Linked DNA regions of Phragmitibacter flavus. The protein of the gene in region 1 interacts with the protein of each later gene in a pairwise test. Links are inferred from orthologs where the notes say so. Each region holds a gene or a part of one and is shown on either strand. Other genes may lie near its edges.

Region 1 (15,927 bases):
GGCCCACTTTTTGAGTTCGGCGAAATGTTTTTGGGCGGTGTCGGCGTTGGCCTTGAAGGTCGTGGCGTTGGCAGGATCAGCAGCGCTGAAGGCATCGGCGATGGTGCGCGCGGCGCGTCGCATGTTCTCGGCACTGTGCCACCAATGAGGGTCGATGCCACCGGCGGCGTGCGCGGGGCAGCAGAGGAACATGTCGTTGCTGGGATCGATTTTGATGGAGGGAATGGGTTTTCCGACTTCGATGATCTGGACACCGGTGCCGAGGGAGTCGCGCAGTTTGCCGAGGTAGTTTTCAAGACCCTTGCCGGAGGCGAGCACCATCTGGATCCCGCTGGCGGCGGAGACTTCGCGGGCGGTGGGTTCGAAGTGATGGATGTCTCCGCCTGGTTTGAGGAGGTCGACTACCTGAACCTGTTGACCACCGACCTGACGGGCAAGATCACCGAGCAGGGGATGCAGGCTGGCGACCTTGAGCTGCGATTGGGCAGGTGCGGAGGAACCGATGACCAATGACAGGATGGCGGCGGCAAGAGTAAAGATGGATTTCATGGAATGCAGGAGGAGGAAGAAATGAGCGAAGGCATCCAGGTTAAGAAAAGCCCGGATGCCATTCGCTCAATTTAAGGGGTTACGTATTAACGAACTTCACCGCCACCCCAATTAAACCCGATCTGAAGCCAGACGCCATGTTGGTCGTCGAATTCAGGGCTGTGGTCGTAGTTGTATTGACCGCGAAGATAGACGGTGCGGGCGGGGTTGAGATAGTAGGTGACGTTGGGACTGATGCGAAAACGCTCGGCGAGGGAGGTATTGGCGACGCCGCTGACATATTCACCACGAAGTCCGAATTCAAGGCCGTTGTCGAGCCCATAAATGAGGGAGGAGTAGATGCCGAACTCGGTTTCTGAGCCGCGATGAACATGGGCGTGATGCTCTTCTTCTTCTTCGTGTTCATGGTCATCACCGTGTTCGTCATGATCGTCGTGATCGTCATGGTGATCATGATCATCGTGGTGGCCATGTTCCTCTTCATGCTCGTCTTCATGCCGGGCGTAGTAGTCGAATCCACGAACCATGGCTTCGGTGCGCCAGCGGAAATAACGTCCGCCGGTTTCGTAGCCGTTTTGACGCCATTCATACTGGAAGTGGACGCCATAAATCTGGGTGAGTTCGTTCATCTTGTTGTCGCCCCAGGCACCACTGGCACCATAGCGGAACTGGTGGAAATCGTTGTAGTCGTATTGGTTGGTCCAGTTGGCCACGATGACGGTGTCGTTGAACAAGGCGTCTTCGCCTTCGAACCAATGGTGTTCGTGCTCTTCATGATCGCCGTGTTCTTCGTGATCATGTCCATGTCCATGTCCATGACTGTGACCATCATGGGACTGGGCTTCACCGATGCTGACGCTGAGGATGGAGGTCCAGGGGGTGGGAAGGTTCCAGCTGATTTCGCCGCCGATGGTGGTGAGGGCGTCGTCGCCGAGGAACCGTCCGTTGACGAGGTTGTTGTCGATGTAATTCCAGCCGTGCAGGTGGGTGCTGTTGTGCAGGCCGAAACGATTGAAGAAACGACCGCCGCGCAGTTCGAATCCGCCGGGGAGATTTTTGATCTTGGCGAACCATTCTTCGAATTCGCCGTCCCAATCGCGGGTGTCGGCTTCCTGGAAAAGGTGGTAGGTGCCGAACGCTTCGAAGTATTCATTCACGCGCGCGGAGGCACCGAATTCGAATCCCTGGATGGTCCAGCCGTCGCTGACGGGATCGTGATGGCCGGCACCAAAGTGCTCAAGGTCATCGGCGGTGGTTTGACCGTAAACCGCCTGGAAATGGGCGTGGGGGAAAATGATGCCGCCGATGTTGACGCCTTCGCCGGTGAGCCAGTTGACGGATGAACTGGATGAGTGGACTGGCGCTGCGTCTTTTCCGAGGGGAGTGCCTGCCTGGGACTGGATGGCGGCAGCAAACGAAATGGACATCGCGGAGATGGCGATGAGGCGTGAAGGAAGGTTGGATAGTTTCATTGGTTGGCCGTTGGGAGTGGCAATGGAGGTGGACAAGCGAATGATAGAATGGATTTCTGTAATCGCTTATCAATGTCAGTGGCAAATATGTTGCGTTAACGAATTGGCGCAAATGATTTGCGATAAAATTTGATGGAGGTTCGAACGAAACCTCAAACGACCACGGAATGATCGCGGTGATGGACTGCCTTTTTGGCATGGCGACCATCATGATCGCTGGCTGAAGTTGGTCAGCCAGCGCGTGTTGGGGATAGGAGTCTGTGCTCCTTCGAGAGGGGCAATTCTAGTCGCCGCTTTTGAGAACCTGAATGAAGGCTTCCTGGGGAATGTTGACTTTGCCGATGCTCTTCATGCGCTTTTTGCCTTCTTTCTGCTTCTCGAGCAGCTTGCGCTTACGAGAGATGTCGCCGCCGTAACATTTGGCGGTGACGTCTTTTCTCAGGGCGCTGATGCGTTCGCTGGCAATGATCTTGCCACCGATGGCGGCCTGGATGGAGACAACAAACAATTGCTGGGGGATGACTTCTTTGAGCTTGGCGGCGAGGGCACGGCCACGGGCCTCGGCTTTGCTGCGGTGGACGATGCAGGCGAAGGCGTCGACGGGGTCGCCGGCGATGAGCATTTCCATTTTGACGAGGTCGGCGGGCTGGTAGCCGGCGTGTTCGTAGTCCATGCTGCCGTAACCGCGGGTGATGGACTTCAGCTTGTCGTTGAAGTCGACGAGGATCTCGTTGAGGGGGATGAGCGACTGCAGCATGACGCGGTTGTCGTCCAGGGTCTCGGTGTGCTCGACCTGACCGCGTTTGTCCATGACGAGCTGCATCATGTCGCCGATGTATTCGTTGGGGACCATGAGGAAGATTTTCACCATGGGCTCACGAATTTCTTCGATGACCTGAACGGAGGGGAGGAAGCTGGGGTTGTCGACGATCATTTCTTCGCCGTTGGTCTTTTTGACTTCGTAAATGACGGACGGATACGTGCTGATGACGTCCATGTTGAACTCGCGACGGAGACGTTCCTGGATGATCTCCATGTGGAGGAGGCCGAGGAAGCCGCAGCGGAAGCCGAAGCCGAGGGCGGCGGAGCTTTCCGCCATGAAGGTGAAGGCGGCGTCGTTGATTTGCAGTTTGCCGACGGCCATTTTCAGGGATTCGAAGTCGTCGGAGCTGATGGGATAGATGCCGCTGAAGACGAGGGGGTGGATTTCCTTGAAGCCGGGGAGGGCTTCGGGGGCGGGGCGGCGCATCTCGGTGACGGTGTCGCCGATTTTGACGTCGGCGGTGGTTTTCACGTTGGCGATGAGGTAACCGACGTCGCCAACTTCGAGTTTGTCCATGGCGAACATCTTGGGGCGGAAGACGCCGACTTCTTTGACTTCGTAGTCGAGTCCGGTGGACATCATGCGGATTTTTTGGCCGCGAACGATGGTGCCGCTGAAGACGCGGACATAGGTGACGACGCCGCGGTAGGCATCGAAGATGGAGTCGAAGACGGAGGCTCGGAGGTAGTCTTCGCCGAGAGAGACGGGGGCGGGGACGAGGCGGACGACGGATTCGAGGATGTCGATGATGCCGATGCCCATTTTGGCGGAGGCAGGGACGGCTTCGTCGGCGGAGAGTTGCAGGATGTCTTCGAGCTGGCGTTTGCAGCGGGCGACGTCGGCGCTGGGGAGGTCGACTTTGTTGATGACAGGGATGACATACAGATTTTGCTGCATGGCAAGGTTGAGGTTGGCGACGGTCTGGGCTTCGACGCCCTGGGAGGCATCGACGAGGAGCAGGGCACCTTCGCAGGCAGCGAGGGAGCGGGAGACTTCGTAGGAGAAGTCGACGTGGCCGGGGGTGTCGAGGAGGTTGAGTTTGTAGGTTTTGCCGTCCTTGGCCTTGTAGCTCATGGTGACGGGGTGGGATTTGATGGTGATGCCGCGTTCGCGCTCGAGGTCCATGGAATCGAGGAGCTGGGCTTTTTCATCGCGTTGGGCAACGGTGTTGGTCGCTCCCATGAGGCGGTCGGAAAGCGTGGTCTTGCCGTGGTCGATGTGGGCGATGATGGAGAAGTTGCGGGTGAGTTCGATGGACATCGGAAAGAAAGCGGACTGGACTGAACTGGAAATCTGGGAATGAGGGGAGCGTAATTAACCCGGGAATGGGGCGGACGCAATGGGGAAGTGGGAAGGGGAAAGTCGGAATTCCAGGATTGACAGGGGGTTTGGAATTGGTTGGGATCGTCGGGATGATTCGCTGGACGCCACGGGTAATGTTGATTTTTTTGGGTTGGGTCGCGATGGTGATGTTTATGGGTTCGCGCAAGAACAAGAAGATCGATGGATTCTCATGCAAGGAATGTGGACGGGTGCATGCATTTGGTTCGATGGACATGGCTTTTCATCGGCCAAGCGCTTATTTTGACGTTCCCGAGGAGGAGCGGGCGTCTCGCTGCAAGGAGAGTGATGATTTGTGCAGGATTGATGGTGAGCGGCATTTCATCCGCGGGATGGCGTTGATATCCATCGTGGATTTGGACGATACCTTTGCATGGGGAATGTGGGCGGAAGTTTCGAAGGAGGATTTTAATGGCTATTTGAGGGCCTATTCGGTGGATGGATCATTGTTGCCACGGTTTCCAGGCAGGTTGTCGGTAGAGGACTTTGGATATCGCGGACTCGAAGGGCATGAAGTGGCCATTCAGTTGGGCAAGTCTTCAGAACGCCCGGAGTTCTACCTGACGCCGTCGGATCACGCGTTTTATCGGGATCAGATTCAAGGGATTACCTATCACCGATCAAGAGAGATTCTACACGCGATGGACGGGCGGCATCCTGATCCGAACAAGGATTGAGTGGGTGTGAGACGGGTGATCGCGTTGGATGCATTGGATCATCTAATTGACGCGAGGGTGTTCTCGTGGATTTTTGGTGTGTGGCCACCAAGACGTTCACCCTGGAGATGGATGCCTGTGAGAAGCTTCTTTTGGCGAAGCGTGGAGGCGAGTCGTTTACGGAAGTCGTGAGAAGGGCAGTGGTGGTCGAGGCACCTTTAACGGGCGCGGCTCTTCGAGAATATTTTTCGGCGAAGTGGGAGCGGAATCGGTGAAAAATATCTCGATGCGGTGGAAAAGGCGTGCCAATAACTGGGATCGGCGCTTGTGAAGTGTCGTTTTTGCTTTTGCTCCGAAGCGAAGTGAAACTTCGCAGTCCCTCTTAGGTTTTAGCTCAATCCCACTGGGTGCGTTTGGTGCCGATATAGGCGAGGGCGAGGCCGATGATGATGTGCAAAAGGAGGACGAAGGCGGCGATGTTCCAGGGAGCAAGGGTGGTGGTGGTGACTTGTCTGACGGCATCGTAAAAGGCGGTGGCTTTCATGGTGCTCAAGCTGCCGGACCAACCCCAGTAGGCGGCGATGAAGGGTTGGGCGAGGGGTTCGATGGATTTGGGCAGGGCGAGCACGGCACCGCTGAGGGGGAGTTGAAATCCAACGAGGTAGATGCTGAGGATGGTGGCTTTTTCGGGGGTGCGCATGAGGGCGGAGATGCCGAGACAGATGGCGCTCATAGCGGCACTCGATAGGAGCAGGAGCAGGAGTTTGATGAGAAGGCTGCCGGGGATGCCGTGACAGAGGAGTTCAACGAAGAGGCCCATCCAGACGGTTTGGGCGACCACGAAGCCGCCGAGGAAGAGGACTTTGCTGGTGATGTAGGCGGAGCTGCTGAGTCCGCCGAGGCGTTCGCGTTCAAGAATGTCGCGCTCGCTGGCGATTTCGCGGGCGGCGTTGTTGGAGGCCATCAGGGTGACGAGCACGATCTGCATGAGGATGAGTCCGGAGACGAGCCCTCCGGCATTGAGCTGGCTTTGCAGATGGGCGCTGCGCTCCTGTGCCTCGACGATGAAGTTGGCGTCGGCGCGTTGGGAGAGGGTGCGCACTTGAGGGATGCCTTCGAAGCCGAAAATGACGACGAGGAGGGGAAAGCCGAGCAGCATGGCGAGCTGCAGCCAGAGCTGGGAGCGGTCGCGCCAGAAGATAGTCCAGCGACGGGTGAGGAGTTCGATGGTCTGGGTGAGGAAGCCGGGGAGTTCGTGGGCTTCGTCGACTTCGTGGCGGTGGTGTTTGCGCTTGTGGTGGGGTTTGGTTTCCTGGGGTTCGACGGGAGGGGGAGATTGAGAATCTTCGTCGTCTTCAATGCTGGGAGCCTTGGCTTTGGGGAGGGAAATTTTGCCGGGTTCGCGATCGCTGACGATTTTTGGTTTGTCGATGGGCTCGAGAGTGCCGGGAGGGGCAAGTTCGTAGGTGGCGTAGTAGGCGTCGCGATGGCGGTCCCAGGAATCGGCCCAGCGTTCGGCGCTGCGACGGGCGAGTTTGGGATAGATGTCTTCGGCGTGTTCGACGCTGAAATAATGGGCGAGAGCGCGGGGCGGACCGTGGTAGATGACGCGGCCTTCGTGCAGCACGAGGACGGTGTCGTAGAGGGAAAGGTTGCCGAGGTTGTGGGTAACGTTGATGACGATGCGGTTGCGGTCGGCGCGGGCGAGGTCGTGAAGGAGCTGGGTGATCTCACGTTCGGATTTGGGATCGAGTCCGCTGGTGACTTCGTCGCAGAGAAGCAGGGTGGGTTGGGTGACGATTTCAAGGGCGAGGCCGAGTCGGCGTTTCTGGCCGCCGGAGAGGATTTTGACCTGTCGGTCGCGCAGGGCGGTGAGGCCGGTGCTTTTGAGGGTTTGGTCGAGCAGGGCGGTCGCCGATTCGTCGTCGTTCTGGCGGGTGCGCAGGGTGATGGCGCTGGTGACGCATTCTTCGATGGTGAGGAGCTCGTGGGCGATGCTGAACTGCGGAACATAGCCGAGTTCGGAGGGGTGAAGGTCGCCGTCTTCAGCAAGGTTGCGACCCTGCCAGAGGATTTCGCCGGTGTCTTCCTCCTTGAGGCCGGCGATGGTTTTCATCAGGGTGGTTTTGCCGCAGCCGGAGGGTCCAACGATGGCGAGCAGGTGGCCGGAGGGGACGCTGAAGTGGATGTTTTCGAGGAGGGACTGATTTTCCCCGTCGCGGAGGACGCTGAGCGAGATGTTGTGGAGTTCTAGCATGCGTGCGGGTCGATGGCGGTTGCGTTTGGGGATGAAAGGGGGATTAAAGGCGGGGTTGGGCGGGCTGGCGAGCGAAAATTCCCGGGGTGATCGGATGATGTTTGGCGGGCGCAGATGAGATGGCTGGGGCGATTTGAATAAAATGAAGGATGCGTGTCGGGTGGAATTTGTGCTTTATTAACAAAAGAATTTTATGAGTGCTCGTGCGGCAAAAAAAAGGAACAAAAGAAGCTGGCTAGGCTGGGTGCTTGGGCTGGTCGGATTGCTGCTGCTGGCGGTGGCGGGGTTGGGGATTTATGGGTATGTGTGGGTGTCGAATTATGTGCAGAGCGATGCGTTTCGGGTGATGCTTTCGCGCGAGTTGGGGGAGGCGACGCGTTCGAGGGCGGAGATCGATGATCTTTCGATTACGGGACCGTTTGTGCATGTGTCGGCGGCGCGCATGAGGCCAATCAAGAGGACGGGCTGGAGTATGGTGGAGGCGGATCGGGTCGAGGCGCAGGTGAGTCTGGATCGATTGCGGCAGCGGGTGGTGGAGGTGGAAAGTGTGCTGGTGGACAAGGCGGTGTTGCAGATGAGTGGTGAGGGCGACCGGTTGGGGGAGTTGCCGTTGGAGCTGGATCAGGCGGTGGAGTCTTCGAATGTGCCGGAGTGGTTGAAGCGTTTCCTGCCAAACCGGACGGTGATTGGGTCGATCACGGCGGAGGATTTTGATTTGCGTCCAGCGAAGGCGGGCGGGGTTTCGATTGAGGGGCTGCATTTGACCGGCACGCCGGTGGAGGGAGGCAAGGGGGAGTGGCAGTTGCGGGGAAGAAATGGGATGTTGCGAATTCCGGCGTCTGAGGTGCCGTTTCGGTTTGATTCGGCGACGGCGAACGTGGGCAAATCGGGGTTGGTGCTGCATGATTCGATGGGGAAATGGATTGGGGATGCGGAGGTGACCTCGCGCGGGGAGTTGCCGTTTGGCGAAGGTGGCGAGTGGAGGTTCGAGGGGACGTATCGGGACCTTGAGGTGCGGTCGTTTTTGAGTGATCGGATGCGGCAGCATGTAAGCGGGACGTTGGCGGGAGATTACGACGTGAACGCGGAGCGGTTTCACACCGAGGTGGAGATGACGGGAGGGTTGGTGCAGAATTTGCCGTTGTTGGAACGGGTGGCGGATTTTACCCGCACGGAGCAGTTCAAGCGCCTGGTGCTGGATGAAGCGAAGGCCGAGGTGACGCGCAGGGGTGAGTTGATTCAAATGCGCAATGTGGTGCTGCACTCGAAGGGGTTGGTGAGGGTGGAGGGCGATATTGACGTTGAGGGGCAGCAGTTGCGTGGCGATTTGTATGTGGGGGTGACAACGGGCGCGTTGCGGTGGATTCCGGGTTCGCAATCGAGGGTGTTTACGGAGGAGAGACGCGGATCTGAGCCGGGGTTTGTCTGGACGCGGGTGCAGTTGAGTGGAACCATCGGAGCGCCGAAGGAAGATCTGAGCAACCGCTTGCTGGCGGCGATGGGCAAGGCGTTGATTCTGGATGCACCGTTGGGAGCGGCGGGAGTCGGCGTGGACATTTTGAAAGGGACCGGCGAAGTGGCCGGGGACGCGGCGAAGGGCACGGTTGAGACAGGAGCTGGGGTGATCGAGGGGGCGGGAAAGGCGGCGGGGAAAGCGGTGGAGACGGGAGCGGATTTATTGAAGAAGGTGATTCCGGGGTTTTGATAGTGAGGTGGAACGGTGGAGTGGTGACCGGAAGTGGGGTTCTCGCAGGTGGAATGATTTTGGGCTTGCTTCCAAGATGATCCTCATCACCCTTGGGGGCTCCTTTTTATTATCATGCAAAGTCTCTGGAACGATCAAGAAGCCGCTGAGTTTGGAACCGATCTGCTCGGTCAACGTGTTTACACTTCACGGCTGCTGGGGCGTGATTCCGCACTGGTGCTGCACGGCGGCGGGAATACGTCGGTGAAGGTCGAGGAGAAGGACTTTTTTGGTGAGCCGGTGTCGCTTTGTTATGTGAAAGGATCAGGCTGGGATTTGGCGACGATTGAGCGTGGTGGGTTTGCGCCCGTGAAGCTGGATGCGCTGTTCAAGATGGCGGAGCTGGCGACGATGTCGGACACCGACATGGTGACCCAACAACGGGTGGCGATGACCGATCCTGCGGCTCCCACGCCGTCGGTGGAGGCGATTTTGCATGGGGTGCTGCCGTTCCGATTTGTGGATCATACGCATGCAGATGCGATTGCGGCGTTGACCTGTCATGCCGATGCCGAGGCGCGTGTGAAGGAAGTTTATGGCGACCGGGTGCTGGTGATTCCGTATGTGATGCCAGGATTTATTCTGGCGAAGACGATTTACGATTTGATCAAGGGTCGCGATTTGAAAGCGGAAGGGATTGTCGGCATGGTGCTGTTGCAGCACGGGATTTTTTCGTTCGATGACGATGCGAAGAAAAGCTATGAGCTGATGATTGAGCTGGTGACGCAGGCGGAGGACTGGCTGGCGGCGAAGAGCAAGGCGGTCGCGAAGAGTGAAGTGGCGGTGACGGAGGATTTGCTGGGCTTGGCGAAACTGCGCAAGACGGTTTCGAAAGTGCGTGGATTTGCCCAGATTGCGAAGTTGAACGCGTCGCCCGAGGCGGTGGCTTATGCGAGTCGTGCGGACATTGCGGATGTGGGAACGAGGGGCACGTTGACGCCGGATCACACCATTCGCACCAAGCGGACTCCGGTGGTGGTGGGCGATGATGCAGAGGCGGCGGTGCTGGCTTATGCGGAAGAATATGCGGCGTATTTCAAACGCAATGCCAAGGCTGAGACGATGCTCGATGCGGCACCGCGTTTTGCTTTGTGGAATGGCAAGGGGATCGTGAGTTTTGGCGATTCGGTCAAGGATGCGGGGATCGTGGCGGACATCGCGGAGCACACGGCGGCGACCATTCAACTCGCGGAAGCGGTGGGTCGTTGGACGCCGTTGCCTGAGAAGGATTTGTTCGAGATTGAATATTGGGAACTGGAACAGGCCAAGTTGCGCAAGGGTCCGGCTCGCAAAGTTCATCAGGGCAAGGTGGCCTTGGTAACGGGTTGTGCGGCGGGGATTGGTTTTGCGATTGCCGAGAGCCTGGCGGAGCAGGGAGCGCAGGTGATCGGACTGGACATCGACAAGGACATCCCGGAGATCATGAAGAAGATCGGCGGCATCGGCATCGTGGTGAATCTTACTGAAGATGAGCCGGTGCAGGAGGCGATTGAGTTTGTGATCCGTGAGTTTGGCGGGCTCGATGTTGTCGTGAGCAATGCGGGGATTTTCCCGAAGAACGAGCATCTGGATCAGATGAAGCAGGGGGATTGGGATCGCACGATTTTGATCAACCTGACCAGTCATCAGAAGTTGATGCACCGGGTGATTCCGTATGTGAAGCAGGGGATCGATGCGAGCATCATTTTTGTGGGCAGCCGCAACTTCAAGGCTCCGGGGCCTGGGGCTTCGGCTTATTCATGCAGCAAGGCGGCGTTGACGCAGCTTTGCCGGGTGGCGGCGTTGGAGTTGGCTCCGGATCGGGTGCGGGTGAACATTGTGCATCCCGATGCGGTGTTTGATACCAAGCTCTGGACGCCGGAAGCTTTGCAGCGCAGTGCGGAGCGTTATGGCATGACGGTGGACGAATACAAGACCAAGAACCTCATGAAGGTGGAGATCAAGAGCAAGGACATCGGAAACATGGTGTCGGCGATGGCTTCGCCGTTGTTCTCCAAGGTGACGGGCGCGCAGATTCCGGTGGATGGTGGCAACGATCGTGTGATTTGAGACAGGATTGACCGGATTGGTTTCGGATTAACGGGATTGCTTCCGGCACAAAGTTCATCTGGGAGAGGGCGTGGAATTCACAAAATTGATGTGAATTCCTGCTATGATTTTTCCTTGGTTGGAGCAGTTTGTCGGTTCTGATTCTGAACTGATTGATCCATGAATGACGACCTGACGAGCCAATACACGATTCCCAATTATCGCCGTTATGATTTCTGGCCGGAGCGCGGTCAGGGGGCCTATGTGTGGGATCGTGATGGCAAAAAGTATCTGGATTTTGCAGGTGGCGTGGCGGTGAATCCGCTGGGTCATTGTCACCCTGAAGTGGTGGCGGCGGTCAAGGGGCAGGTGGAGAAGCTGATCCACGTGTCGAACTGGTTTCAAATTCCGCAGCAGGGCGAGCTGGCGAAGGTGCTGGTGGAGGAGATTTTGCAGATTCCTGGGAAGTGTTTTTTTGGCAACAGCGGGGCGGAGGCGAATGAGGGATTGATCAAGCTGGCGCGTCGTTACGGCGTGTTGAAAACAAAGGCGGATGGTTCGCCGAGGTATGAGATTTTGACCTTCACCGGGAGCTTTCATGGTCGGACGTTTGCGACGATGAGTGCGACGGCGCAGGAGAAAATCCATGGGGGATTTGGTCCGCTGGTCCCGGGATTCACTTATTTGCCGTTCAATGATGTGGCCGCGCTGAAAGCAGCGGTGAATGAGAACACGGTGGGGATTTTGCTGGAACCGGTGCAGGGCGAAAGCGGAGTGAATCCGGCCACGGCGGAGTTTTTGCGTGCGGCAGCGGCTTTGCGCGATGAGCACGATCTGGTGCTGTTGTTTGATGAGATCCAGTGCGGTCTTGGTCGCGCCGGGCATACGGCTGGTTGGCGCTGCATCGTGCCGGGCGATGAGATTCGTCCGGATGGGGTGAGTTTTGCGAAGTCAATTGGCAGCGGTTACGCGTTGGGCGCGTTCTGGGCGAGGGATCGTTCAATTGGCGACGCGGCGGGCACTTCGTTGAGTGATATTTTGGGTGCAGGCAGTCATGGAAGCACTTATGGGGGTTCACCATTGGCCTGTGTGACGGCGTTGGCAACCTTGGAGGTGATTCTGCGGGACAAATTGCCGGAGCATGCGCAGAAGATGGGCGCGATGATTGCGGAGACGGCAGGTGGTTGGAATTTGCCCGCGTTGACGGCAGTGCGGGCGTTCGGTTTCATGATCGGCTTTCAGCTGAATGTCCAACGGATTGAAGCGAATGAGGAGTTCAAGGCGAGTGGTCAACTGGCCTCTTTGTGGATCGCGCAGAAGTGCCTTGATGCCGGGTTGGTGTCGGTTCCGGCCGGTCCGAAAGTGATTCGCTGGCTGGCTCCGTTGAATACGACGGAAGCCGAGGTAGCGGAGGGATTGGAGATCTTTAGAGGCGTGCTGGCAGCGGTGTAGCGAAACTCTGCTCGCATATCGGCCGATGGTCAGCACGATGGGACGTTTGATGCGACCGTGCGGGTTGGTGCTTGTCACCTCTGTCCAAAACAGGGGGGTGAGGCGATTGGGGTTGCGGATTGGGAAAGTTGGGGGTTTGTTGTCGGCCCCTTTTTTCCCACCGCATTATGAGCAACGACCGCCGCCGACAATTTCCTTTTGATGAGTTTGAACCGAAGTGGCAGGCGCTTTGGGATGAGAAGAAGGCGTTTCGCACGGCGGGTCCGGGGGATGCGGATTTTGATGCGTCAAAACCGAAGTATTTTGTGCTGGATATGTTTCCGTATCCGAGTGGGGCGGGTTTGCATGTGGGTCATCCTGAAGGATATACGGCGACAGATATTGTGGGTCGGTATAAGAAGTTGACCGGGTTTAACGTATTGCATCCGATGGGATGGGACGCGTTTGGGTTACCGGCGGAGCAGTATGCGATCAAGACGGGTCAGCATCCGCGCACGACGACGGAGCGAAATATTGATGGGTTTCGCGGGCAGTTGAAGCGGCTGGGTTTTGCTTATGACTGGGATCGCGAGGTGAACACGACAGACCCGGGGTATTTCAAGTGGACGCAGTGGATCTTTTTGCAGTTGTATCACTCGTATTTTGATGGGGCGACGCAGAAGGCGCGGCCGATTGCGGAGTTGGAGGCAAAGGGATTGTCGCGGGATGAGGTGGATGCGCGGAGACTGGCTTTTGTGAGTGAAGCGCCGGTGAACTGGTGTCCGGAATTGGGCACGGTGTTGTCGAACGAAGAGGTGATTGATGGCAAGAGCGAGGTGGGTGGGTTTCCGGTGGAGCGTCGGCCTTTGCGTCAGTGGATGTTGCGGATCACGGACTATGGTCAGCGGTTGATTGATGAGCTGGAGGGGTTGGATTGGCCGGAGGGGATCAAGTTGTTGCAGAAGAACTGGATTGGGCGCAGTGAGGGGGCGGAGGTGGAGTTCGGATTGCGGAATTCGGAACGCGGAATCACGGTTTTTACGACGAGGCCGGATACGTTGTTTGGGGCGACTTACATGGTTTTGGCGCCTGAGCATGCGTTGGTTGATGTCATCGTGACGCCGGAACAGAAGGAGGCGGTAGAGGCTTATCGTAAGGTTGTGGCTGGGAAGTCGGATTTGGAGAGGACGGAACTTGCCAAAGAGAAGTCGGGGGTCTTTACCGGCGGGTTTGCGGTGAATCCGGTGAACGGGGCGGAGATTCCGGTGTGGATTGCGGATTATGTTTTGAGCACTTATGGCACGGGCGCGATCATGGCGGTGCCGGGTCATGATGAAAGGGATTATGAGTTCGCGTTGAAGTTTGAATTGCCCATCAAGCAAGTGGTTATGCCTCCGCAACATTACGGCGAAGAATCCGTGGTCGAAGCGAAAACAACGATGGATCAGGATCGGGAATCTGTGATTCATAAAATGGTTAAGATACCAGAGGCCAAGGGAGTTGATGATTTGGTCGGGATACACAAGGCCAAAGCCTTCGCCGGAGAGGGATTTGCTATTAATTCCGGGTTTTTGGATGGCTTGTCGACGCAGGATGCGAAGCGCAATATGATTGACTGGTTGGAGGAGAAGGGTTTGGGCAAAGGGAAGGTCAATTTCAAACTGCGGGACTGGTTGTTCAGTCGTCAGCGGTATTGGGGCGAGCCGTTTCCGATTGTTTGGGAAGATGGGAAACATCGGGCGGTGCCGGAGTCGGAGCTGCCGGTGTTGCCTCCGGATTTGGAGGATTTTAAACCGTCGGGGACGCCGGAGCCGCCGTTGAGCAAGGCGACGGATTGGGTGCGGCATTCGGAGACGGCGAAGCGCGAGTTGAACACGATGCCGCAGTGGGCGGGGTCGTGCTGGTATTACTTGCGGTATTGCGATCCGAACAATGCGGAGCGGTTCATTTCGAAAGAGGCGGATGAATATTGGATGGGCTCAGCCGGGAAGCCGGGTGGGGTGGATCTTTATGTGGGCGGAACGGAGCATGCGGTGCTGCATTTGTTGTATGCGCGCTTCTGGCACAAGGTGTTGTTTGATCTGGGTCATGTGTGCACGCCGGAACCGTTTCAGCGGTTGGTGAATCAGGGACTGATTTTGGGGGAGGACAGTCAGAAGATGTCGAAGTCGCGCGGGAATGTGGTGAACCCGGATGACGTCATTGAAGAGTATGGCGCGGATGCGTTGCGTTTGTATGAGATGTTCATGGGTCCGCTGGAGCAGGTGAAGCCCTGGTCGATGAAGGGGGTGGAAGGCGTGTATCGTTTCCTGGCACGGGTTTGGCGTCTGGTGATGGAGACCAATCAGGAAGGGGTGTGGACGCTTTCTCCTCAGTTGCAGGACGTGGCGGTGGACAAGAAGGTGAACAAGGTGGTGCATGAGACGATCAAGAAGGTCGGTGATGACATTGAGCGTTTGGGTTTCAACACGGCGATCAGTCAGATGATGGTGTTGACCAATGCGTTGACGCAGGTGGAGGTGCGGCCGGTTTCGGCGGTGATGACGTTGCTGCAGGTGTTGAATCCGTTTGCGCCACATTTGACGGAAGAACTGGCGGAGCGGATTGGCGCGGCGTTTCCAGAGTATGCGAAAGACGGATTGCTGGCGCATCAAACCTGGCCGAATTTTGATGAAGCGGCGTTGGTCGTTGATGAGGTGGAAATTGTGGTGCAGGTGAACGGCAAGCTGCGTGGGCGTTTGGTGGTGCCGAAGGATTATGATCAGGCGGCGCTGGAGCGTGAAGCGATGGCGATTGAGAAGGTGCAGGAGTTTGTCGTGGGACTGACGGTGCGGAAGGTGATCGTGGTGCCGGGCAAGTTGTTGAATATTGTGGCGAACTGAGCTGCCTTCGGCGGGGATCGGAGCTGGAAGATCAGAGATGGGGGTTGCTTTGAAGGCGACTTCTGGTTTGTGTCTTGGATGCGCGTGGCTTTGGTTCATTATTCGGCTCCTCCAGTGATTGGAGGGGTTGAGAGAGTTTTAGGGCAGCAGGCGAAGGTGTTGTTGAAGCATGGGCATGAGGTGGTCGTGGTCTGTGCGAATGAGGGGGCGATGGTGGAGGGGTGTGAGATGAGGGTGGTGGATTGGGGGGGGGGAGACCGACGGAACGTCGGTGGTCCGACGGATGAGATGAATGATGACCGACGTGACGTCGGTGGTCCGATTGGGACTGGGAGGGCCGATGAATCATCGGCCTTGGGCTTCTTGAATGTGGAGGAGACAATCGTCAAGCACAGGCACGTGCTGCCGCATTGGCATCAGGATGGAGTTTATGCATTTGTGACCTGGAGATTGGCGGACTCGTTGCCGGGACATGTGGTGAGAGGGTGGGAAATGGAGAAGGAGATTTGGTTGGGGCATCATCCGAAGCCTTGGACGGAAGACGTGGAGAGGGAGCATCATCGGAGGTTTTCGAAGCGGGTGAATGAGTGGCTGGACGGGGGAAGCGGGGAGTGTTTGTTGAGAAGGAAGGATTGTGCGGAAGTTGTGGTGGGAACATTGAGAAAGTTTGATGGGGTGAGGTATGATTTGTGTGCGTTTGTGGTGATGCCGAATCATGTGCATGTGGTGGCGAGGTTGAGGGAG
Region 2 (15,687 bases), on another replicon or contig:
CTGACGGGTTCAAGGATATTGGTGCTGCTGCCGGAGCCTCGGTTGCGGAAGGCGAGGATGAGGAGGGCGGCGAGGGCTCCGCTGGTCAGGGCGGTGTTTTTTTCGCCGAGGAAGCGGATGAGGGTGAGGAGTGGGTGGTTGGCGTCGGCGTAGTAGCTGTCGATGGTGGCGCTGGCGCTGATGAAAACGAGGGGGATGAGGACGGGGAGGAGGGCGAGCCAGAGGTTGGGGAGGCGCGACTCGTCCTGGGCGGCGAGGGCGTGGATTTTTTCGAGGGGGGCGTCAATGGAGTCGCGCAGGGGGATGGGCCAGCGGCGGTTGGCCCAGACGGCGTAACCGTAACCGGCGGCGATGGTGAAGAGGCCGACGATGGTGCCGCCGATCATCATCATGCCGATGGGGATTTTCATTTCACTGACGAGAAAGAGCGGGCCGGGGGTGGGGGGGACGAGGGAATTGGACATGGCGGCACCGCCGGTGATGGCCATGATGAGGAGGATGTAGTTTTTGCCGAGCCGGGCGGCCATGGCTTTGGCTAGGGGGACCATGAGGTAGAAGACGGTGTCGAAGAAGACGGGGATGCCGAGGAAGAAGCTGCCGCCGAAGAAGGCGGCGGGGGCGTTTTTGGGACCGGTGAGGCGGAGGAGGGAGCGGACGATTTTTTCGGCGGAGCCGCTGTCGAGCAGGCATTTGCCGATGATGGAGGCCATGGCAATGAGGATGCCGATGGTGCCGACGGTTTTGCCGAAGGCTTCGGCGATGCGTTCGCCGACATGGCGGTCGGCCATTTGAGCAGCGGCCTGGGCGGACATGCCGCGGTCGATCGCGAACTGTTCGATGGCCGCAGCGGGCGTCATCATGGCGACGGCGAACGCGCCAAGGAGGAGGGCGAGGAAGGGATGGAGGCGCAGCCAGATGATGCCGCCGACGACGAGGATGACGCCGCAGATGATGATGACGATGGGGTCGGCGAGGAAGGGAGGCATGGCGGCTTTGATTTACGATTGAGGCACGTCGCGAGCGGACTGGAGCTTGGCGGCCATGGTGCGGGCGCTGTCGGCGACGAAGGTGGCGTCGGCTCCGCAGGCGATCATGCGGATGCCGAGGTTGTGGTATTTTTGGTAGTCGTCGGGATTGAAGAAGAGGATGCCGGTGGCTTTGTTGGCGTTGTTGGCGGCTTTGACGATGGCGTGGACGGCTTCGAGAAATTTGGGGTGGTCGAACTGGCCGAAGATGCCGAGCTCCATGGTGAGGTCGGCGGGGCCGATGAAGAGGACGTCGACGCCGTCGAGGGCGGCGATTTCATCGAGGTGGCTGAGAGCTTCGATGGTTTCGATTTGGATGACGCCGAGGAGGTTTTCGCGGGCGTCGCGGTAGTAGTCGGCAAAGTCGCGTCCAAAGGCGGTGGCACGCACCATTTTGGCGACGCCGCGGGTGCCGTGGGGTGGGTAGTGCATGCCGCTGGCGACGGTTTGAGCTTCGGCGGCATTGTTGACCTTGGGGCACATGATCCCCTGGGCTCCCATGTCGAGGACACGGTGGATGCGCTGACTGGCGGCGCTTTCAACGCGGACGATGGGGGTGGTGGGGGTGTGCTGGAGGGCCTGGAGCTGGGCGGCGATGTCGGTTTCGCCACCGGCACCGTGTTCGAGGTCGATGAGCACCCAGTCGAAGCCGGCGAGGCCGACGATTTCGGCGGTGAGCGGGGAGCCGAGGTTAAGCCAGCAGCCGTTGACGGTTTCGCCGGCTTTGATGCGTTGTTTGAGATTTTTCATGACGGGATCGAAAGGGTGTTGGGCGGAGAGAGAGTGAGAGCCTATCGGGCAGGCGGGGGATGCCAAGGTTTTTTTATGATGGCAGTCGAGAGTTGGCGTCGATCATTTGTCTTTGGCGACGACTTGTTTGAGCGCCTCTAGCAAGGTTCTGGCAGCGGTGGAGGTGCGGCCACGTTGGGTGAGGACGATGAAGTCCCAGCGTGCCTGTTCATCGCTGATGGGCACGAACGTGACGCCCGGGTGTTGGAACTGAAGGAAGTAGTCGGGCAGCAGGGTGACGGCGGATTCGGACACGACTAGGGAGAGGACGTTGGTGATGCCATCGACGATGGCGGCGAAGCGGGGTTTGAATCCGGCGGTGCGGCAGAGGGAGGTGAGCCAGCGGTTGCGACCCGGCATGTGGTGTTCATCAATGCCGATGAAGTCGCGTCCTTTCAGGTCTTTGAGGGTGATCCTGGTTTTTGAGGCGAGGGGATCGCTGTCGGAAAGAGCGGCGCAGACCCGGAATGAGCCGAGTTTGGTGCTGTGAAATTCGCTGGCGGCGACACTGCCTTCCTGGCCGATGAGGGCGAGGTCGAGTTCACCAGCACGAAGTCCATCGATTTGTTCGCGTGGCGAGAGGTCGTGCAGCAAAAGTTTGACGTCGGGATGGGCTTTGCGCAATCGGGTGAGTGCCGGGGTGAGGATGCTTTGAGCGGCGGAGATGAGATATCCCACGCGCAGTTCCGATCGTTCGCCGCGGGCCTGACGGCGCAGGTTGGCGAGGTTGAGGTCATACGCTTCCATCAGGGGACGCATGGATTTCATCAGCGTGTGGCAAAGGTTGGTGGGTTTGACGCCACCGGTTTCACGTTCCAGCAAGCGGCCGCCGATTTGTTCCTCAAGCGCTTTCATCTGCCGACTGAGGGCGGGCTGGGACAGGCGCAGGCGAAGGGCGGCGCGATTGATGCTTCCTTCTTCGATCACAACCAGCAATGCGCGGATGAGGTCAATCATGAGGCGGGAGGTTATGTTGGTGGTGCATAACCGCAACAGGAAAGCAGCATTACCCGTGAGGTTGGTGAGGGGGCATGATGGGTTTGTAACTTATAACTAATTTTGCCATGGCTGATCGATACATGCATACGGTGCTGACGCCTGCGGTTCTGGAAGCGGAGCGTCATTATTATGGTCGCACTTATCCCGACTTTGAAGGGGCTCCAAAGGTCGATGCGCTGACCGCATCGGAGGTGGCGTTTATTGAAGATCGCGACTCCTTTTACATGGCAACCATCACGGAAAACGGCTGGCCTTATTTGCAACATCGCGGTGGACGGAAGGGGTTTTTGAAGGTTACCGGAGAGAATGAACTGATGTTTGCGGATCATGGGGGCAACCGGCAGATGATCAGCGTTGGCAGTCTTGCGGTGAATGATCGGGTGAGTTTGTTTCTGATGGATTATCCTGCGCGGGAACGGCTGAAGATTCTTGGTCATGCGAAGGTGTTGGATGCGCGTGAACATCCCGACTTGGTGGAGCGCATTGCTCCGCCGGGAGGTCATGCGGCGAAGGTTGAGCGGATCATGGTGATCGATGTTTTGTCTTATGACTGGAACTGTCCGAAGTTCATCACGCCGCGATTTACGCCTGCTGAGATTGAAACGGCCATCGTGCCATTGAAAAACCGCATTGCGGAACTGGAAGCTCAACTGAAAACCTATCAATCCGAATCATGAACCCGCGCCCACCACTCCCTCCTTTTACTGAAGAAACCGCCATTAAAAAAGTTCAAGCTGCGGAGGATGCCTGGAACAGTCGTGATCCGCAACGGGTCTCGCTTGCCTACACGGAGGATACGGAGTGGCGCAACCGATCCCACTTTCTTCGTGGTCGGGCTGAGGTGGTCGAGTTTCTGACGCGCAAATGGGAGAGGGAACAGGACTATCGTTTGAAGAAAACGCTGTGGGCTTTCACGGGGAATCGCATTGCGGTGCGATTTGAATATGAATGGCATGATGACAGCGACCAGTGGTGGCGCAGTCATGGCAATGAAACTGGGAGTTTGATGAGAATGGTTACATGGCGCGGAGGTTTGCGAGCATCAATGATCAGCCGATAGAAGAGAAAGATCGCAAGTTTCGTTGGGAGCGTGTCGCTTAGTTGGTGATGGATGATTGGCGATTCAAATTTTTTGATCGATCTTGGAGGCCGGGTGGGTGTAGAACCAATGGGATGAGAAATCCGTGGTGGAGCTTTGGTGTCTTTGTTTTTGTTTGCAGTTCAGGCTGGGCGGAGGATGCGCTGGTGGAGCGGGCGGAGTGGGGGCGTTTTTTTGAGGAAGCGAAAGCGGAGGGGACGGTGGTGGTGTTGGATGAACGGGGGGAAGGTGGAGGAGCGTCGGGAGTTTATGATGGGGAGAGGGCGAAGAAGCGGTTGACGCCGGCTTCAACGTTCAAGATTCCGCATACGTTGTTTGCGTTGGACGCGGGAGTGGTGCGGGATGAGTTTCAGGTCTTTGAATGGGATGGAGAGCAGAGGCCGATTGAAACCTGGAACCGGGATCAGGATTTGCGTTCGTCGATGCGGAATTCGGTGGTTTGGGTTTATGAGAAATTTGCGCGGGAGATTGGGGATGAGGCGGAGATAGAGTATTTGAAGAAGGTGGGTTATGGGAATGAGGAGGTGACGGGAATGAAGCCGTTTTGGGTGGAGGGGGATTTGGCGATTTCAGCGGTGGAGCAGGTGGCGTTTTTGAAGCGGCTTTATCGGAATGAGTTGCCGTTCAAGGTGGAGCATCAGCGGTTGGTGAAGGATGTGATGATTGTGGAGGCGGGGAGGGATTGGATCTTGCGGGCGAAGACAGGCTGGAGCGGGGAGATTGGGGGGGGGGTGGGATGGGTGGAGTGGCCAACGGGGCCGGGGTTTTTTGCGCTGAATATCGACACGCCGGGGCGGATGGAGGATTTGCCGAAGCGGGAGGGGATCACGCGGGCGGTGCTGCGTGAGGTGGGTGCGCTGCCTTGATGGGGGTGAGAGGGGGCGAAACCGACGGCACGTCGGTGGTCCGACTTGGGGAGCGGCGGGAGAGGGTGCGTTGGGCGGATTGTGACTTGGTGGTGGGTTGAGACCGACGGAACGTCGGTGGTCCGATTTTGGGTTTTTGCCGACGACACGTCGGCACTCCATGGTGGGGGACGAATCGTTAGCGGGGGGAGTTTAGGAGGTCGGTGAACTCGGGCTCGGTGAGGGTTTTGACGCCGAGTTTTTTGGCTTTGTCGAGTTTGCTGCCGGCTTCTTCTCCGGCGAGGAGATAGGTGGTTTTGGCGCTGACGCTGCCGCTGACTTTGCCGCCGTGACTGCGGATGATTTCGGCGATGGTTTCTCTCGGTTGACTGAGGGTGCCGGTGATGACCCAGGTGGTGCCGGCGAAGCGGTCGGAGGCTTGTTCGGTTTGGGGGTTGGTGAAGTTGAGACCGGAATCGCGCAGGCGGGTGATGAGTTGCTGATTGGCTTCGTCGTTGAACCAGGTGTGGATGCTCTGGGCGACGATGGTGCCGATGTCGCTGACTTTTAAGAGGTCTTCGATGGAGGTAGTCGAGAGTTTGTCGATGCTGTCGAAGTGATCGAGGAGGCTGCGGGCGCTGGAGGCTCCGACGTGGAGGATGCCGAGGCCGAAGAGCAGGCGCCAGGGAGGCTGGGTTTTGCTTTCGGCGATGCCTTTGATGAGGTTATCGATGCTTTTGGTGCCCTGCCGTTCCATGCGGGCAAGGGAGAGTTCGTTGAGGTCGTAGATGTCGGCAGGGGTGCGGATGAGGTTGAGGTCGACGAGTTGGGCGATGTTCTTTTCGCCGAGGCTGCGGATGTCCATGGCACCGCGTTGGGTGAAGTGTTCGAGCCGGCGTTTGACCTGTTCAGGGCAGTTGGGATTGGGGCAGCGGATGGCGACCTGGACGGGGTCTTTGACGGCGGGGGTGTTACAGACGGGGCAGGTGGTCGGGACAGGGACGGGGGTTTCGTTGCCGGTTCGCGCGGTGGTGTTGACGGAGATGACGGCGGGGATGATTTCGCCGGCTTTTTCGATGGTGACGAGGTCGCCGATGCGGATGTCTTTGCGCTGAATTTCCTCGTAGTTGTGAAGGGTGGCGTTGGAGACAGTTGAGCCGCTGAGCAGGACGGGGGTGAGGCGGGCGACGGGGGTGAGGGCACCGGTGCGACCGACCTGGATGTCGACGGCAAGGAGTCGGGTTTCGGCTTGTTCGGCCTGAAATTTGTAGGCAATGGCCCAGCGGGGCGCTTTGCTGGTGGCACCGAGTTCGCGTTGTTCCGCGAAGCTGTCGACCTTGATGACGGCACCATCGGTGTCGTAGGGGAGGGATTTGCGTTGGGCGTCGATGGCGTGGGTGGCTTCGAGGACTTGTTCGAAGGTGTCGCATGGCCAGAGGAGCGGGGAGCGGGGGAGTTTGGAGTGGTCGAGGAGTTGGTGGATCTCGCTTTGGGTGTTGAGCTGGGTGTCGCCGGGGTCGCCGAGGCCGTAGAAGAGCACGTGCAACGGGCGTTTGGCAACCTGGCGGGAGTCGAGTTGTTTGAGGGTGCCGGCGGTGGTGTTGCGGGGGTTGGCGTAGAGGGGTTCACCGGCCTCTTCGCGTTCCTGGTTGATCTTGTCGAAGACGGTGCGGGTCATGTAGACTTCGCCGCGGACTTCGAAGGTTTGGGGTCCATCAGCGGGAATGCGCAGGGGGAGGCCGCGGATGGTTTTCATGTTGGCGGTGATGTTGTCGCCCACAGTGCCATCACCGCGGGTGGCGGCGTAGTTGAGGAGACCATTTTCATAGCGCACGGCGACGGCGACCCCGTCGATTTTGGCTTCGACGAGGCAGCGAATGTGTTCGCGTCCGAGGGATTTTTGGAGGCGGTTGTAGAAGTCGCGCAGTTCGGCTTCGGAGTAGGTGTTGTCGAGGCTCATCATGCGCACGGGGTGCGTGATTTGCGTGAAACCCTGGAGCGGGGCACCGCCGACGCGCTGGGTGGGGGAGTCGGGGGTGAGCAGGTCGGGGTGGGCGAGTTCGAGATCCTGGAGTTCGCGGAGGAGGGTGTCGTATTGCTGGTCGGTGATCTCGGGCTGGGCCTGCTGGTAATAGAGCTGGTTGTGGTGCTCGATTTCGCGGCGGAGTTGAAGGATACGGTCAGCGGCGGACATGTTACAAAAGGATGAAGGATGAGGGATGAAGGCTGAAAATTATCGGCTGAGTTTTTTGATGAGGGGGAGGAGATAGGGGCTGACGAAACAGGCGACCACGCCTCCGAGGGTGTCGGCGATCCAGTCGCCGAGATCGTTGCCGCTGCGGTTGGGGGTGAAGGATTGACGGAATTCATCGAGGGCTCCGATGCTGGCGCAGAATAGGATGACGAATAGGGAGATTCGGGCGTGGGTAAAGTGGGGTCGCGAAAATCGTAGGGCGAGATAGAGACAGATGCCGCCGAGAGCGAAGTAGGTCAGGTGCATGACTTTGTCGCGATGCATGAATTCGGGGACGGGGGCCTCGAGTTGGGATTGGGAGGAGAGGTAGAGCAGGGCGGCATACCAGACGACGACGGCGAGGAACCAAGAGAGGGGACGGGAGAGGATGGACATGAGAGAGAGGGAGCCCGGGTGGGTGAAAGTTGGATGAAGTCGGTATGAATTGTTGGTGAATTGGTCGACGGCGATAAGACGCTAAGAGATTCGTCGCGAGCATGAATGTTGGTGAATCGTCTGGATTTGGCAATTGAACGTTTGACGTTGCACGATTGGATGGCGAAGGGAGAAGCGGAGTTGTTGCATCCCTTCTCCGTAAAAAACCCTTATGAAATTAAGCGCCCCCACCCAGAAGTTGTTTGTCGTGTCATTGATCCTAGCGGTGCTGGGACTGATCGGTCATTTTGAGTCGGTCAAATATCTGAGCCAATACAGCTTCTGGCTGGTCGTCGGAGCTTATGCGCTCTTGACGATTGGATGCATGTTCCGAAAGGCCTGATTCAAAATTACCCAAATCAATCGATCGTGGAGCGGTGGTGTTGAGGAGCTGCAAAATCTTTGGAGTTCCAGGGTTTCGGTGCAGGCTTTGCGGCTTCGACTTGAGGAAGTCGATCAGGTGAATTTGGCGCAGAGGAGGGTGAAGTCGTCGGGGAATTCGCTGCTGCCGCAGAGGGCGGCGGCGTGATGGTGGAGGAAGTCGCATTCGCCGCTGGTCATGTTGGCGGTGCCGGCGACGGTGCTCACAAAACTGGCGCTGGTGCCGGTGGTGCCGTCGGCGAGGGGGAACTCGAAAACGCCATCGGTGTAGAGGAAGAGTTTGGCTCCGGGATGGACTTTGGTTTTGGCGGACTGGAAGGTGATGTCGGCAAGAGCTCCGAGGACGGGTCCGTTGGTGGTGAGTTCTTTGACCTGGCCGCGATCAAGGAGGATGGCGGGTGGATGACCGCCGCTGGAGTAGTGAAGCTCCTTTTTGGTGGTGTTGTAGATGCCGCACCACAGGGTCCAGGTGAGTCCACCGTGTTTTTCCATGGGAAAGGTTTGGTTGAGGTGGGTGAGCCAGTCGGCGGGGTCGCGAAGCCAGGGTTCTTTGCGCTCGATGCTGAGGCGGAGGTGGTTGATGAGTGAGACGGCGAGGAGGGCGGCTCCGATGCCGTGACCGGCGACGTCGACGACAAAAAGATAGAGGTGGTCGTGATCGAGCCAGTCGTAACCGAAGACATCACCGCCGAGTCCGCCGCTGGGCTGGTATTGCCAGTGGAGGTGAACAGGTCCAGTGGTCACGGGGGCGGGAAGGAGTCGGGAAAGGTAGCGGGTGGCCTGGGCGAATTCGACTTTGAGGGAGTCTTCGTGGAGTTGGAGGCGTTCGAGGTCCTGGGCGCGGCGGGCGTTGTCGAGGGCGAGGGAGAAAAGGTGGAAGCTGAGGTGGGCGGTTTGTTCGTCGAAGTCAGTCCAGAGCGCGTGGGGCGGGCGGGTGAGTTGGATTTCGCCGCCGGGGTGGGTTTTGGAGAAATGGGGAGTGGCGTGTTGGTAGACGGTGCCGGCGATGGCGGCGGGGTGAAGGGATTGGTCGGATTGGAGAATGGAGAGGGCGACGTGGGTTTCAGGTAGCAGGTCGGCGGTGTATTGGGCGATGAGGGGGAGAATGACGGGCAGGTCGCCGGTGTGCAGGGCGGGGGAGGAGAGCAACGCGCTGAGCTGGTGGAGATGGGTGGTGTGAGCCTTGAGGCTGGTTTGAAGATGGAGGTTTTGCTGGTGTTCGTCGGTGATGTCGTGGAGGGCGAGGAGGAAGGTGTTGGTGGCGTTGTCGCGTCGGAGGAGGGTGCGGAGATGGAGTTCGCGGGGCGGCGGGGATTGGAGGTCGATGCTGGTGGTTTGTTGGTTTTGCAATTGGTCGAGGGCGAGGCGGAGTCGGATGATGCTTTGCGGATCGATGAAGCTGGCGAGGTTGCTGCCGATGGTGAGGGTGGTGCCGAGGAGGGTTTGGGCGCTGGGGTTGAGGAGCTGGATCTGGAGCAGCGGGTCGATGGTGAGCAGGGCGACCGGGTGATTGGTAAGGGTGTTGGGGGAGGATTCTTGAAAGGTTTGACGAAGGCGCAGGTGAAGGGTGTGGATGGTGAGGTCGTTGATGGCGGTGAGGGGCACCGATTCTTCGGGCGTGAGGAGTTTGCCGTTGAGCCGGGTGGCGTTGCGGACGTTGGGGAGGACGGTGAGGTGCCAGAGGTTTTGGACGAGATCGACGCGAAGATGATGGCGGGAGAGCACGTCGCAGGTTTTGAGGGCATCAAGGGCGACGGTGCCGAACCGGCCAATGATGTCGCCAGATTGAAGGGGCCAGGATTGGGCGTCGATTTCAAGATTTAGGCTGCTGGACATGGGAGATGCGACGGGAGGAGGACAGATGAAGTTTTTTTGCAACGTTCCTGAAGCTTGATCATCCAAGGTTGTTGCCATGCTTGCTGTTTGGCAATCGTAAGGAAAATTTAAGCCATGTCTGAAAAATCATCCCCTCCCGATCAGCGTCATGATGCCACGATTTCCACGGTGGTGGACAAGGAACGTGAAATTGAGAAGAAATTAACGGGTCAGAAGGCGCTAAAGGCATTGTTGGAGCATGGGATATTGCTGCTGCAGATGGTGAAGGATTATTTCCAAGGGAACTATCGTGAGGTGCCGTATTGGGCGATTGGAGCAGCGGCGCTGGCCTTGTTTTATGTGTTGAATCCGGTGGATGCGATTCCGGACATCGTGCCGGGACTGGGGTATCTGGATGATGCGACAGTGCTGGCGTTTTGTTTGAAGCTGGTAGAGACCGAGTTGAGCAAATATCGGGAATGGCAGGCAGCGCGGAAGGGCAAAGGGGTGGAGGAATCCAAGAAGCAGGGTGCAGATTCCTGATTTCGACCTATTTTGCGGAAAGCCGCAGGGGGGTGAAGCGCGTAGTCCTATAAGAGGACGTGGCGCATGGGTTGCTGCCGCGGCTTTTCTGAATTGAATCGAAATGAAATTGCGTCGCCTGGTTACTTTTGTTGTTGTGAGTTTGTCTTCCGTGGGGATGGCGATGGTGAAACCTGTGTTTGCGGCGGGAGAGCTGCGTGGTCACCAGACGTTTGAAAAGAGTGTGCTGCCGGTGTTGCAGACCTTTTGTTACGACTGCCATGGGGATGGGATGGACAAGGGCGATTTTGCGATGGACGGGCACAAGGATTATGCGGAGGCGCTGAGCGACAAGAAGATGTGGGATCATGTGCGGGAGATCATGAGCACGCATGTGATGCCTCCGGAGGACAAGGATCAGCCGACATTGGAGGAGCGGAAACTGGTGTTGAAGTGGATTGAAGACGAGGTGTTTTGGGTGGACCCCACGAAGCCTGATCCAGGGCATGTGACGTTGCGTCGAATGAATCGCACGGAATACAACAACACGGTGCGCGATGTGTTGAAGGTGAACTCACGTCCGGCGCGTAATTTTCCGCCGGATGACACGGGTTATGGTTATGACAACATTGGGTCGGTGTTGAGCCTTTCACCGATGTTGATGGAGAAGTATTTGCGGTCGGCGCGCGAGGTCGCTGCGGAGGCGGTGTGGGTGCGTCCGGCGGGGCGTTTTGAGGATGAGTTGAGCGGGGATGAGTTCAAGGTGAGCAGCGGCAGTGGTTCGGAGCGCTATGGGATGATGGCACTGTTTGGCAATGGCGAAATGGTGGGAACGACGGAGATCAAAGAGCCGGGTTTGTATCGGGTGACGTTGTTGCTTTCGTCGAACAAATCGGGGGATGAAAACGCGAAGTATGCGGTGCTGGTGGATGGGAAGGAAGTGTTCAATGGCGAGGTGGAGAAGGAGTTTGATGGCAAGGACATTGATGGCAGCCTGGAGCGGGTGGCGTTTGATTTGAACTTGGAGAAAGGCAAGCGCAGTCTGGCGGTGCGGTTTTTGAATGATCATTTTGATGACAACGCGCCGGACAAACATCGTCGTGATCGCAACCTGTTGCTGAGGTCGGCTCATGTGGAAGGGCCGATCAAAATGAAGGCGGTGGCGCAGTCGCCATTTCTGGAGTGGCTGATGCAGGGCAAGAAGATTAGTCCTGCGCAGCTGGAGATTCAGGGTGACGACTTTGAGAAGCTTGATGGTGGCGGGGTGTTTTTGCAAAACAAGCGGGCGGTGTTCGCCAGCAATGGAAGCGTGAAGCGCGAGTTTGAGCTGCCGTCGGACGGTGAGTATCGGGTGATGTTGGTGGCGAATGCGAACCAGGCTGGGGATGAACGGGCGCGGTTGTCGGTGAAGGTGGGCGATGAGGTGCGCACGCTGGACATCACGGAGCCGGATGGCAAGAATCAAACGCTGTCATTCACGACGAAAAAACTGAAGGCAGGCAAAAACACCATCGTGGTAGGTTTTGTGAACGATTTTTATCTGAATGGCAAGGATCGCAATGCCTATTTGGAAGAGGTGTATATCGTGGGACCCACCGGCTCGGAGACGGCCCAGGTGTTTGAGCCTGCGTTTGCGCGCGAATGGATCAGCCGCATGGGATTGAAGATGTTTCGGCGTCCTGTTGAAGCGGGGGATCTCAACAAGCTGATGGGGCTGGTCGTGATGGCGCAGAAAGAAGGCGCTTCACGGCAGGAAGCGATCAGCCTGGTGTTGGAGGCGATGATGGGATCGTCGAAGTTTTTGTTCAATGGTGCCCCGGATGTGGCGGGACCCGTGGGGAAAGGATCGGCGTTGGTGAATGAGTTCACGCTGGCATCGCGTTTGTCTTATTTCATCTGGAGCAGTGCGCCTGATGATCAGTTGCTGGAGCTGGCGGGCAAGGGTCAGCTGCGGGCCAATTTGAAAGCCGAGGTCAAGCGCATGATCGGTGATTGGAAGGGATGGGCGTTGACGGAAAATTTTGCGGGTCAGTGGCTGCGGCTGCGTGACATCGAGTTGATGTCGCCCCATCAGCGGCGTTTTCCGGAATTTTACAAGGGCAGTCTGCGTCGCGACATGAAGAAGGAGTCGGAGTTGTTTTTTGATCACATCCTGCGCGACAACCGCAGCGCTTTGGAGATCCTCGACAGCGACTACACGTTCATGAACGAGACGCTGGCGAAGTTTTATGGCGTTGAGGGCGTGAAGGGTTCCAAGTTCCAGAAGGTGTCGTTGAAAGGCACGCCGCGTGGCGGGTTGTTGACGCAGGCGGGGATTTTGGCGCTGACGTCGCATCCAACAAGAACGTCGCCGGTGAAGCGGGGTCAGTTTTTGTTGGAGAACGTGCTGGGCACACCGCCGCCGCCGGCGCCTCAGAACATTCCAGAGTTTGGCGAGGATCGCGGGGCCAAGGTGGAGGGAACGTTGCGTCAGCGTTTTGAGGCGCACCGTGCGAATCCGAGCTGCTCCAGCTGTCACGCATTCCTTGATCCGTTTGGTTTCGCGTTTGAGAACTTTGATGCGATCGGACGCTGGCGCGATCAGGACAACAAGGAGGCGGTGGATGCGACGGGCAAGCTGCTGACGGGGGAGAAGTTCAACGGGGCGGCGGAGTTGCGCAAGCTGTTGGTGGATCTGAAACGCGATGACTTCACGCGGACCTTGATTGAGAATCTTTTGATTTATTCGCTGGGCCGCGGGTTGGATTATCCCGACAAGCTGTTTGTCAGGCAGTTGAAGGAGAAGGCGGCAGAGGGTGAGTATCGTCTGCAGGATTTGATTGTTTCGGTGGTGGAGAGTGTGCCGTTCCAGAAAATGCGGGCGACGGTCGCGGCGGCTCCGGCACCAGCAGCACCGACACCGGCGACTCCGTCGGCACCGGTGACTCCCGCTGCTCCGAAGCAGGAGACGGCGCAGAAGTAAGGGATGCGGAACTTGTAGTCTATGGTGTGATGTAGGCACGGAGACGCTCGGATGACAGGCAAAATGCCTGTCACACCCACAGGCTGCAAGCTGTGTCACGGGGATACACAAGGCCGTCAGTCGATTGATTCAAGTTGGTTGAAGGGGATTAATGGTTGATGGTTGGACCTTGGAGTGAGCATGAACGAAATTGAGACCGACTACATTTTGGGAATTGACCTTGGGACGACGAATTCGTTGGTGGGGGTGGTGGACAGTGGGTTTCCCATTTTGCTGGCGGATGCGGAGGGTTCACGATTGACGCCATCGGCGGTGTTTTATGATGGGGATGGGAACGTGATGGTCGGGGCGGCGGCGTTGCGGCGGCGGGCTTTGGAACCTGCGAGGACGGTGACTTCAGTGAAACGTTTTATGGGAAGGCGCGAAGGGGAGGTTGATCAGAATCAGGATGGCTGGCAGCCGGCTTATGATTTGAAAGCGTTGGGGGTGGATGCGGTGCAGGTCTCGAGTGAGATTTTGAAGCACTTGAAGGGCATCGCCGAAAGGGCGTTGGAGACCACGGTGAACCGGGCGGTGATCACGGTGCCGGCTTATTTTAATGATGCACAACGGCAGGCCACGAAGCAGGCAGGGGAACTGGCAGGGTTGAAGGTGGAGCGCATTGTCAGCGAACCGACAGCGGCGGCGCTGGCTTATGGATTGGACAAGATGGAGGAGCGTCGACGGATTGCCGTTTATGATCTGGGTGGCGGCACCTTTGATGTTTCGATTTTGGAAATGCGGGATGGCGTGTTTCAGGTGCTGGCGACGGCAGGCGACACGCGGCTTGGTGGGGATGATGTGGACCGCGCATTGGCGGCGTGGATCTGGAGACAGATGAAGGTTTCGGATGAAGAATTTGAGATGATAGGGGTGTCGAAACAGTCGCGATTGATGACAGCGGCGGAGGAGGCGAAGAAGCGGTTGTCGGTTCAGGATGAGGTGACCGTTGATCTGCCGTTTTTTGAGGGAGAAAAGAGTTATCAGGTGATCGTTAATCTGGCGGACTTTAACAAGCTGGCGACGCCGTTGATTGATCGAACCCGCGCTTTTTGTTTGCGGGCGATGTCGGATGCCGGAGTGAAGACGGAGGATTTGGACGAGGTGATTTTGGTGGGTGGTTCGACGCGAATGAGACTGGTGCGTGAGAAGGTGGCGCAGTGGTTTTCGCGGGAGCCGAATCTTTCGCAGAATCCTGATGAGGCCGTGGCGCTGGGCGCGGTGATTCAGGCGGGCATTTTGAGCGGAGCGCTGAGGAATGTGGTGTTGCTGGACGTGACACCGTTGTCATTGGGAATTGAGACGTTTGGTGGATTGATGAATGTGATCATTCCGCGCAACACGACGATCCCGTGCAAGGCGGGTGAGATGTTTACCAATGCAGTGAATTTTCAGGACGCGATGTTGATTCGCGTGTTGCAGGGCGAGCGCGAACTGGCGAAAGACAACTGGGAGTTGGGCAAGGTGGCGGTGCCGTTTCCGCCGGGTCCGAAAGGCAGTGCGCGGGTGGGGGTGCAGTTTGCTTTGGATGCGAATGGGATCTTGCAGGTGCTGGCACGTGACACGGCAACGCAGACGGATACGGTGCTGGAGATTCAAAGCGCGGCGGTGGATGTGGATGACGCGCAGGTGGAAAAAATGATTTCGGAAAGTGTGGATCATGCGTTTGAAGACATGAATGAGCGGGTGTGGACGGAGGCGAGGTTGAAGGCAGAAGAGTTGCTGGGGGCGGTGGAGGAGGCGCTGGGGTTGTGCGAAGGAATGGTGGAAGCCGACGAGGTGGAAGGGATTCGTCAATGCGCGGCAAATGTGGAAGCGGTTTTGAAGTCGGGGGTGCATGATGCGCGGGTGTTGAAGCAGGCCAACCAGGAATTGGATGATGCGACGCAGACGCTGGCGGTGATGTTGGTGGAGCGTGCGATGGAAGAGGCGATTGAGCGGAAGTTGAGTTAGGCCGGGTCCGTTGATGATCGCAGGGGCGATCTATTAACATGATCAATACCACCAACTCATCATTGCCTGAACCGCTTGGCCCGAATCCAGGCGATCCTGTGCCTACGCCACCACAACAGCCAACGCCACCTCCCGGGCAGCCTGAACCGACGGATCCTACTCCGGCACCACCAGCGCCTGCGCCTCCTGCACCAGCGGCGTGATGTTGATGAGGGTGGTTAAGTGACGTCCGGTTTTCGCGCGATCTGCGATTCATGATGAACCATCATGAAAACCTATCGTCGCACACCAGGAAGAAGTTCAGCAACCATGGCCGGACTGTTGGCCGTGTTAACCATAACAACCGTATCGGCTGAAGTGCTGACGGGACGTGCGGCCTTTGGAGACTGGACCTCTGATGCCCCGGGGGTGCGGCGCAAGATCACGGTCGAGGATTTGCCCAAGCCCCATGAGGTGCCTTCGAGCAAGAATCGTCCGAAAATGGTGGACCGGCCTGAAGACGCATGGCCCAAAGTTCCAGCCGGATTCAAGGTGGAACTATATGCAGAGAAATTGAAGGAGCCGCGGGTGATCGTGACGGCACCGAACGG

Evidence for each region.
Region 2: the proteins of leuS (region 1) and ligA interact in binary tests that used the Escherichia coli proteins (3 or more experiments, as listed by UniProt). The link is inferred for Phragmitibacter flavus from one-to-one orthologs.

What each region holds. Positions count from the first base shown.
Region 1 is NZ_VAUV01000005.1:337,358-353,284, forward strand. What follows is about bases 12,174-15,383. They hold leuS (leucine--tRNA ligase), read left to right. Parts: upstream 12,174-12,489; coding sequence 12,490-15,183; downstream 15,184-15,383. Other genes in these bases: FEM03_RS08295 (aspartate aminotransferase family protein), read left to right, coding at 12,174-12,322; FEM03_RS08305 (glycosyltransferase), read left to right, coding at 15,262-15,383. Also shown: FEM03_RS08260 (metal ABC transporter substrate-binding protein), read right to left, coding at 1-549; FEM03_RS08265 (hypothetical protein), read right to left, coding at 636-2,057; lepA (translation elongation factor 4), read right to left, coding at 2,305-4,104; FEM03_RS08275 (DUF2199 domain-containing protein), read left to right, coding at 4,281-4,862; FEM03_RS24360 (hypothetical protein), read left to right, coding at 4,943-5,116; FEM03_RS08280 (ATP-binding cassette domain-containing protein), read right to left, coding at 5,236-7,098; FEM03_RS08285 (hypothetical protein), read left to right, coding at 7,292-8,803; FEM03_RS08290 (bifunctional aldolase/short-chain dehydrogenase), read left to right, coding at 8,918-10,891; more of FEM03_RS08295, read left to right, coding at 11,051-12,173; more of FEM03_RS08305, read left to right, coding at 15,384-15,927.
Region 2 is NZ_VAUV01000013.1:140,053-155,739, reverse strand. The notes cover bases 4,455-7,424. They hold ligA (NAD-dependent DNA ligase LigA), read right to left. Parts: upstream 6,952-7,424; coding sequence 4,957-6,951; downstream 4,455-4,956. Other genes in these bases: FEM03_RS17710 (VanZ family protein), read right to left, coding at 6,991-7,386; blaOXA (class D beta-lactamase), read left to right, coding at 4,455-4,778. Also shown: FEM03_RS17745 (GntP family permease), read right to left, coding at 1-986; FEM03_RS17740 (HpcH/HpaI aldolase family protein), read right to left, coding at 999-1,775; FEM03_RS17735 (LysR family transcriptional regulator), read right to left, coding at 1,878-2,771; FEM03_RS17730 (pyridoxamine 5'-phosphate oxidase family protein), read left to right, coding at 2,879-3,490; more of blaOXA, read left to right, coding at 3,987-4,454; FEM03_RS24520 (hypothetical protein), read left to right, coding at 7,598-7,768; FEM03_RS17705 (SpoIIE family protein phosphatase), read right to left, coding at 7,882-9,642; FEM03_RS17700 (YkvA family protein), read left to right, coding at 9,757-10,164; FEM03_RS17695 (DUF1592 domain-containing protein), read left to right, coding at 10,301-13,105; FEM03_RS17690 (Hsp70 family protein), read left to right, coding at 13,286-15,097; FEM03_RS17685 (PQQ-dependent sugar dehydrogenase), read left to right, coding at 15,365-15,687. UniProt on the Escherichia coli protein: DNA ligase that catalyzes the formation of phosphodiester linkages between 5'-phosphoryl and 3'-hydroxyl groups in double-stranded DNA using NAD as a coenzyme and as the energy source for the reaction.